DNA from 2 places in the Halomonas flagellata genome. Region 1 is predicted to be linked to the other one. Evidence: riboswitches for the same ligand, from Rfam matches in the RefSeq annotation. Region 1 holds a riboswitch; the other holds the start of a gene.
The links. Region 1 has a riboswitch for thiamine pyrophosphate ahead of tenA (thiaminase II). Riboswitches for the same ligand answer to the same signal wherever they lie in the genome.

Region 1 (4,414 bases):
GCGCGCCTTGGACAGGGCGTTGTCGCGACGCTGGGCGGCCGGATGCCCCTTGGCCAGGTCGGCGGCATGGGCGGCGATCTTGTAGGTGATGATGCCGGTCTTGACGTCATCCTTGTTGGGCAGGCCGAGGTGCTCCTTGGGGGTCACGTAGCAGAGCATGGCGCAGCCGTACCAGCCGATCATCGCCGCGCCGATGCCGGAGGTGATGTGGTCGTAGCCCGGGGCGATGTCGGTGACCAGCGGCCCGAGGGTGTAGAAGGGCGCCTCGTCGCAGTACTCGAGCTGCTTGTCCATGTTCTCTTTCACGAGGTGCATGGGCACGTGGCCGGGGCCCTCGATCATCACCTGCACGTCGTGCTTCCAGGCGATGTGGGTCAGCTCGCCCAGGGTCTTGAGCTCGGCCATCTGGGCCTCGTCGTTGGCGTCGGCGACCGAGCCGGGACGCAGGCCGTCACCCAGCGAGAAGGCCACGTCATACTGCTTGCAGATCTCGCAGATCTCCTCGAAGTGGGTGTAGAGGAAGCTCTCCTGGTGGTGGAACAGGCACCACTTGGCCATGATCGAGCCGCCCCGCGAGACGATGCCGGTCACGCGCTTGGCGGTCAGCGGCACGTAGCGCAGCAGCACGCCGGCGTGGATGGTGAAGTAGTCCACGCCCTGTTCGGCCTGTTCGATCAGGGTGTCGCGGAACACCTCCCAGGTCAGGTCCTCGGCCACGCCGCCCACCTTCTCCAGCGCCTGGTAGATCGGCACGGTACCGATCGGCACCGGGGCGTTGCGGATGATCCACTCGCGGGTCTCGTGGATGTTCTGGCCGGTGGAGAGGTCCATGATGGTGTCGGCGCCCCAGCGGATGCCCCAGGTCATCTTGTCCACCTCCTCCTCGATGGAGGAGGTCACCGCCGAGTTGCCCAGGTTGCCGTTGATCTTCACCAGGAAGTTGCGGCCGATGATCATCGGCTCGGACTCGGGATGGTTGATGTTGTTGGGGATGATCGCCCGGCCTTCGGCCACTTCCCGGCGCACGAACTCGGGGGTGATCTCCTCGGGCAGGCGGGCGCCGAAGCCCTGGCCCGGGTGCTGGTGGCCGAGGATGCGCTCGACTTCCTCGGTGCCCAGGGCCTGGCGGCGCTGGTTCTCGCGCAGGGCGATGAATTCCATCTCCGGGGTGATGATGCCCTGGCGGGCGTAATGCAGCTGGGTGACGTTGCGGCCGGCCTTGGCGCGCCTCGGCGTGCGTGTCAGGTCGAAGCGCAACTGGGCGAGCATGGGGTCGTTGGCACGGCGCTGCCCGTACTCGCTGGTCGGCCCATCGAGGAACTCGGTGTCGTCGCGCTCCTCGATCCAGGCACGACGCAGCTCGGGCAGGCCACGGCGCAGGTCGATCTCGGCCGCGGGGTCGGTGTAGGGGCCCGAGGTGTCGTAGACCAGCAGCGGCGGGTTCTCCTCGTCGGCACCGGAGGTCTTGGTCGGCGACAGCGCGATCTCGCGGAAGGGCACGCGAATATCGGGACGCGTACCCTCCACATAGACCTTGCGCGAACCGGGCAGCGGCTGGACGGCGGCGGCGTCGACCTTGGCGGTCTCGGCGAGGAAGTGCTGGGTCTTGCTCATCGGTTGTTCTCCCTTGGGGATGGTCACGTCTGGGGTTGTTGTCAGGGAGGACAGCTGGGGAGGACAGGGGCGGCCAGGCATGGAGCGCCATGGCGGCGTGTCGCTTGATCCCTACGCTGGTACCCTCTCCTGTCCTTGAAAACAGGGAATTAGCCAGTTCAGGTTCAACGGGATCCATGCTGTCGCCTTGTGGCGGGAGGCATGATCTCAGCCGTCGTCAACGGCACCCCGTCAAGCGTGGTGGTCGGGCGATCACGTGATCACCAGTCTGACGTCACCCGCTGGCCTGACCAGGGCCAGCGGGAGGGTGGCGTTGGGGCCAGGGGCCTCTGGAGGTCAGAAAGCCCGATCCAGCCCCATCTGCCAGAAATCGATCTCCAGGCGGGTGGCGTCGCGGAACACCTCCGACAGCTCCTGGAAGCGTGCCGGGGTGACGTCGGCCAGGCGTGCATTCAACCAGTCGAGCTCGGCGCGCATGGCGCCCTGGAACTCCTCGCCCTCGTACATGGCGATCCAGGCGTCATAGGGGTTGGCCTCGCCGCGTACCGTGAAAGACTGGGCACCCAGCCAGCCCGCGATCTCGCCGTAGCCGATCAGGCAGGGGGCCAGCGCCACGTGCAGGTCGAGCAGGTCGCCGCGGTTGCCGGTGTCCAGCACATAACGGGTATAGGCCAGCGTTGCCCGAGCCTCCGGCAGCCGGGCCAGGTCGTCCTCGTCGATGCCCCAGTCGCGGCAGTAGCTCACATGCAAATCGAGTTCCACGTCGAGAATCGCCTTGAGCCCCTCATGGGCCTGGCGCAGGTCGGCGAGGGTGCGGCTCTTGTAGGCGGCCAGGGCATAGGCCCGGGCGAAGTGGATCAGGAACAGGTAGTCCTGCTGCAGGTAGTGGCGAAAGGCGTCATGCGCGAGTGAGCCGGCGCCGAGCTCGCGCACGAAGTCGTGCTCGATGTAGGCGCGCCAGTCGTGCTGGCAGGCGGCGGTCAGGTCGTCGAAGCGGTAGCCCATCTTGCCTCCGGTCGAAGCGTCGATCCGGAGCACTGGCGAGGAGAAGGAGGGGGAGGGCCGAAGAAGGTGCTGCGTGGCCGATCCCACCGCCTGATTCCCTACGCCGGTACCAACCGGATCAGGTTCCACGGGACCAGCGCTGTGATGACCTTGCGGTCAGTCTGCGCCATCTCAGCCGGATTCACCGGCACCCCGTCAAGCGTTGGAGGCCAGTCTAGCAGGCTGGCCGTGACTTGCCAGCCTTTAGGTCGTGATATCCAAAGGTTTCTTGGAAATGATTACCATCATATCGTTCAGATGTTGAGTGATTGCCGTTATGCCCTGAAAGGGGCGGCTGAGGTGCTACTGCGCCTCCTGCCAGCGGCGATATTCACGCCAGCGCAGCCAGTCCTGGAACTCCTCGTACTCGCCGGACTCCCGGGCCCGTTCCTTCCACTCCTGGTATTCGCGGAACTCGCCTTCATCCGGCAGTGGCCCGCCGGATGAAGACTCTTCGCTCCGCTGTCGGCGCTTCTCGCCGAACAGTACCCACCCTCCCTCTTCGCCGGAGAGCATGCCTGGCCCCTCTGGCGTCTCCCGGTCGGAACGGAACTCCGTGGGCTGACCGGCGCAGCCAGTCAGCAGGCCCACGGTGAGAATCATTGGGAGAAGCGGTTGCGCGTACTTCAAGGTCGCCTCCTCAGAACTTCAGTCGGGTGCCGACGGTGGCGATGTTGATGTCATCAGGGTCGCTTACGCTGGCCAGTGACACGTCCAGCTGATGCTGCTTCACGCCGGCATAGAATTCTGCCCAGTTGACCGGCATATAGGTATAGCCGATACCGTACACCGTGCTCTCGGAGTCGAAGGCGCCGCCGCCCAGCAGATCGTTGGTCTGGCCCACGTCGACGGTGACGGCGTGATGGCCCACCTTGTAGCCGACCTTGCCCCAGACAGTGTCTGCATCCAGGTCGGCATCATCCTCCCGCTGAGTGTAGAGGAGGGTGAAGTTCAGGCCGTTGGCAAGCAGCAGCGAAGCCGAACCGCCGAAGGTCTCCACCGTTCCCGTGTCGCCACCCCTGGAACGCGCGGAATAGCCAAGCCCTGCGGCGATCTGCGCACCGTTGGCATAGGTGGCCCCGTAGCGCACTGCCGCGTCGGTGGTGTCGTCGTCATCACTCTTGGTCCCGGTGGCGATGGCGAAGTCGAAGGGGCCGACGCTCGGCGTGTCGTAGCGCACCCGGTCGAAGCGGCTCTCGAAGTCAAACTGGCTGTAGGTATCCCGGATTCTGGCTTGCCCTACCGCGCCATTCGCGGTAAACGGCTGGCCGCCCTCCTGGAAGGCGATGCTACCGCCGATGTCCGTCACGCCGGCATAGTTGATCAGCGAGGTGCCGGAGAGGTCGATCTCGGCGATGCCATTGGCCGCGCCATCACCCTGCCCCAGGCTGACCTTGCCGAAGCCCCCCTCGACGAAGGCGTCCAGGTGGCGTTTGTTGATCTGGAATTCACTATTGTCACTGCTTGTCGTGTCGATGGTGACCTCGCTGGAATTGGTGGAGACGATCTCCCATTCGCCAAAGACGCCGGCGCTCACCCCCTGCATTATCTCGCCGGAGCCCCGGAAGCGCATGCGGCTGTTGCTGGTCTCGTTGTCGACGAACGCGGTCTGTGAGTCCTCGCCGTCTTCGTAAGCCATGATCGCCCGGTTCACGTGGCCGGAGATCTCGGCTTCGATGGCCGATGCGGTTCCCGAAACCCCGAGCAGCGCGACGGCGGACAACGCACCAAGGTGCTGCAGGGTGACGAATTGCTT
Region 2 (4,414 bases), on a different contig from region 1:
CTCCCCAGCACGGGCTCTACACGGCGATCGTCGCCGGCGCGATCATCGCGCTGACCGGCGGTTCACGCTTCAATGTCTCGGGTCCGACGGCGGCCTTCGTCGTCATCCTCTTCCCCATCGTCCAGCAGTACGGCCTGGGCGGCCTGCTGATCGCCTCGATGATGGCCGGGGTGATCCTGGTGGTCCTCGGCATCACCGGCATGGGGCGCCTCATCCAGTACGTGCCCTATCCGGTGGTGCTCGGCTTCACGGCGGGGATCGCGGTGGTGATCGCCGTGCTGCAGCTGCCCGACTTCCTGGGGCTGGAGGTCGAGCAGCTGGGTGAGCACTTCGTCGAGAATCTGGGACGGATCGCCGTCTCGCTGCCCGGCCTGGATCCGCTCGAGCTGGGGATCGGGGCCTTCACCCTGGGTGTCCTGCTGCTCTGGCCGCGGCTGGGGCTGCCCATCCCCGCGCCGCTGGTCGGCCTGGTGGTCGGGGCCCTGGCCGCCTACGGGGTCAACCTCTGGCTGGCCGGGTCGGGCGCGGAGGTAGAGACCATCGCCTCGCGCTTCACCTGGCAGGCACAGGGCGAGACAGGCAGTGGCATTCCCCCGATCGCGCCGAGCTTCGCGGCCCCCTGGCGGCTGCCCGGCGCGGATGGTGAGCCACTGGTGCTGGATTTCGCGCTGATTCGTGCCCTGCTGGGCCCCGCCTTCGCCATCGCCATGCTGGGGGCGATCGAGTCGCTGCTGTGCGCGATGGTGTCAGACGGACTGACCCGGACCCGGCATGACCCCAACGCCGAGCTGATCGGCCAGGGGCTCGGCAACATCGTCGCGCCGCTGTTCGGGGGCATCACCGCCACGGCCGCCATCGCCCGGACCGCCACCAACATCCGCAGCGGCGCCCGTTCGCCGATCGCGGCGGTGGTGCATGCGCTGGTGGTGCTGCTGGCGGTGGTCGCCCTGGCGGGCCTGCTGGGGCTGGTGCCGATGGCCGCGCTGGCGGCACTGCTGTTCATCGTCGCCTGGAACATGAGCGAGGCCCGGCACTTCCTCCACACCCTGCGCTCGGCCCCGCCGGGTGACGTGGCCATCCTGTTGACCTGCTTCACCCTGACCGTGCTCTTCGACATGGTGCTGGCGGTGGCCGTGGGCATCGGGCTGGCCGCCGCCCTGTTCATCCGGCGCATGTCGCTGCTGACCCAGACCCTGCGCGTCGATACCGGGTCCCATGCCCCCATCGACGAGCTGCCCGGCGAGGTCGCCCTCTACGACATCAACGGCCCGCTGTTCTTCGGCGCCGCCGAGAAGGCGCTCACCTCGCTGCACCTGGTGGACCCGAAAGTGCGGATCGTCATCCTCGACATGCATGACGTGCCGAGCATGGATGGCACCGCCATCGTGGCCCTCAAGGCCCTGATCGACGAGATGCACCGCGAGGGGGTCGCACTGGTGCTGGTCGGCCTGCCGGCGCGGATCCTCGTCAAGCTGCGCCGTGCAGGCATCCGCCGGACGGCCGGCCGGCTGACCTACTGCCGAGAGCTGGCCCACGCCCGGAAGGTGGCCCTGCGCTGGCTCGCCCGCACCGCCTGAAGGGCGGCGCCGCCGCTGACATGCAACGGTCATCCCGCCTTAAGCGATTCTTAAGACGGCGCCTCTAGACAACCTGCCTTTACAGCCAGGAAGCGGGCAGGGATAGTGGTGGCCTGACGACAGGGGCGCCGCGGCGATACCGCCACGGCTGAGACGCACCCTCGGAACCTGACCCGGATAATGCCGGCGTAGGGAGTCGTGCAGCTCCCGCCAGCCTGCACGTCCCGCGCCCGGGAGGACAGCATGCCAATCGACCTTTCCCTCTACCTGGTCACCGACCCCGGCCTCTGCGCCGACCGCGGGCTGGTGGACACGGTGGTCGCCGCCGTGCGCGGCGGCGTGACCCTGGTGCAGCTGCGCGACAAGCACGCCTCCGATGCCGAGCTGATCGACCAGGCCCGCCGCCTCAAGGCCGCACTCGCCGGCAGCGGCGTGCCACTGATCATCAACGACCGCCCCGAGGTGGCCCTGGCCGCCGGGGCCGACGGCCTGCACCTGGGCCAGGACGACGGCGACGTGGCCGCCGCCCGTGCCGCCCTGGGCGAGCGGGCGATCCTCGGGCTCTCGGTGCAGACCCACGCGCAGCTCGCTCGCCTCGATCCGGGCCCGCTGGACTACCTGGGCCTGGGCCCGGTGTTCGCCACCCCCACCAAGCACGACCACGCGCGCCCGCTGGGCTTCGACGGCCTGGCCGCGCTGGTCGCCGCCAGCCCCCTGCCCACGGTGGCCATCGGCGGCCTCAAGGCCGAGCATGCCGCGGCGGTGCGCTCGGCGGGGGCCGACGGTCTGGCGGTGATCTCGGCGATCTGCGGCCAACCCGACCCGGAGGCCGCCGCCCGGGCCTTCTTCACCCGGCACTGATGGCACTCAAGAGGTGGGGCGGCGCTTCAGGGTCGTGCGGCGGTCGTGGTAGGCGATCGCCAGGCCGCTGCCGATGATCAGCAGACTGCCGACGAAGACCCAGAGGTCGGGCATCTCGCCCCAGAACCACCAGCCCAGCAGCACCGCCCAGAGCATGGCGCTGTAGTCGAAGGGGGCCGCGATGGCCGCCGGCGCGAAACGAAACGCCAGGGTGATGCACGCCGTCGCCCCGATACCGACGATCCCCGAGCCGAGAAACCCCAGCCAGTGCCAGGGATGCGGCGTCTGCCACACCCAGGGCAGGGTGACCGTGGTCACCATCAGCGGCACCAGGGTGATGTAGAAGACCATGGCCCAGAGATGCTCGCGGCCCCCGTAGCGCCGCGAGGTGATCATCAGCAACGCATAGAAGACCGCCGCGGCCAGCATGACCAGCGCGCCGGAGTGGAAACCCTCGCCGCCCGGCCGCACCACCACCAGCACCCCGGCAAAGCCCAGCAACGAGGCCGCCAGCACTTGGCGGTCGACCCTTTCGCCGAGCAGCGGCACCGACAGCAGCGTGACGAACAGCGGCGCGGCGAAGGCGATGGCCGTGGCCTCGGCCAGCGGCAGCAGGGTCAGGCCGAGCACGAAGAAGACCATGGTGCCGGTGTAGATCAGCCCGCGGGCCAGGTGTACGCCGGGCCGGCGGGTGCGCAGCTTGCGCAGGCCGCCGCCGAAATGCGCCAGCAGCGCGATCAGCGGCAGCGACACCAGGGTACGGAAGAAGATGATCTGCAGCGGCGAATGCACCTCGCCCAGCCACTTGGCGATGGCGTCGCCGAGTGCCAGGCAGAAGACGCCCGCACACATGAACAGGATGCCCTTCAACGACGATGACATGGAGCCCTCCCCGCCCCTCCGGCTAGCCGGCGCCCAAAAAACCACCCCGCCGGTCCAGGAGGCCGACGGGGCGTGATCGTGACGTCAGGCTAGGAGGTTAGCAGACAAACGGCAACCACCGGGTCGCCGATTGCCACGCGCATGACGTTTCGCTCCCGGACTCACCGAGCCCCGGCACGCATGACAGTGCTGGCCGACGTCAGGCCCTGCGCCCGCCGCCGCGAGACACGGATGCGACCTCCAACACGCTCACCCCCAGGGGCATTGTCCCAAGCAAGAATTGTTATGTTATATAGTAACCTTTATTATTCGTGGAAGAGAGACTCGCCATGGCCGCCTGGACTGGCACGGCCGAGGCCCCGGCGGACGCGCCTGCTGCTGGCCCTGGACCCCGGCTGACCCACCCCGGATGGCTCGCCCCGGATCAGGCGACCGAACCGACGCCACCGACACCGCTTTCAACGACATACCCACCAAGGAAGACTGCAAAAGATGTTGCCTCCCCGCCCCCTACTCGCCGGCCTCGCCCTGGCCTTGAGCTCCACCGCTGCCCTGGCCGATGCCCGCAGCCTGGATATCGTCGCCCCCTGGGAGATCACCGGCGCCGACCCTGCCACCTCGGGCTATGTGTTCGGCCGCATGCGGGTCGCCGAGACCCTGGTCGACACCGACGCCGACGGCCGACCCGCGCCGGGGCTGGCCACCCGTTGGCACCAGGCCGACGATGGCCTCGGCTGGCGTTTCACCCTCCGCGACGACGCCCGCTTCCATGACGGCTCGCCGGTCACCGCCGAGGCCGTCGTCTCGAGCCTCGAGCACGCCCTGGCCAAGCCGGGCATTCTCGACTCGGCGCCGATCACCGCCATCGAGGCCGACGGCGACGAGGTGGTGATAAGCCTGGACAGCGCCTTCGCGCCGCTGCCGGCGCTGCTCGCCCACTCCACCACCCTGATCCTGGCCCCCGCGGCCTACGGCGACGATGGCCAGGTGACGGAGATGATCGCCAGTGGCCCCTACCGGGTCGAGTCCCTGGCACCGCCCCAACGGCTCACGGTGAGCCGCTTCGACGACTACTGGGGCGAGACACCCGAGAT

Region 2: linked by a shared signal. The riboswitch ahead of thiE (thiamine phosphate synthase) and the one ahead of tenA (thiaminase II) in region 1 are both predicted to bind thiamine pyrophosphate.

Annotation. Positions count from the first base shown of each region.
Region 1 covers NZ_JAKVPY010000014.1:20,221-24,634, reverse strand. Annotated here, with positions in the region: gene thiC (phosphomethylpyrimidine synthase ThiC) at 1-1,614, opposite strand, end outside; TPP riboswitch at 1,706-1,855, opposite strand; gene tenA (thiaminase II) at 1,951-2,619, opposite strand; TPP riboswitch at 2,697-2,824, opposite strand; gene MKP05_RS12550 (hypothetical protein) at 2,962-3,288, opposite strand; gene MKP05_RS12545 (porin) at 3,299-4,414, opposite strand, start outside.
Region 2 covers NZ_JAKVPY010000031.1:6,399-10,812, reverse strand. Annotated here, with positions in the region: gene dauA (C4-dicarboxylic acid transporter DauA) at 1-1,577, shown strand, start outside; TPP riboswitch at 1,689-1,789, shown strand; gene thiE (thiamine phosphate synthase) at 1,821-2,438, shown strand; gene MKP05_RS18985 (DMT family transporter) at 2,445-3,320, opposite strand; gene MKP05_RS18980 (ABC transporter substrate-binding protein) at 3,813-4,414, shown strand, end outside.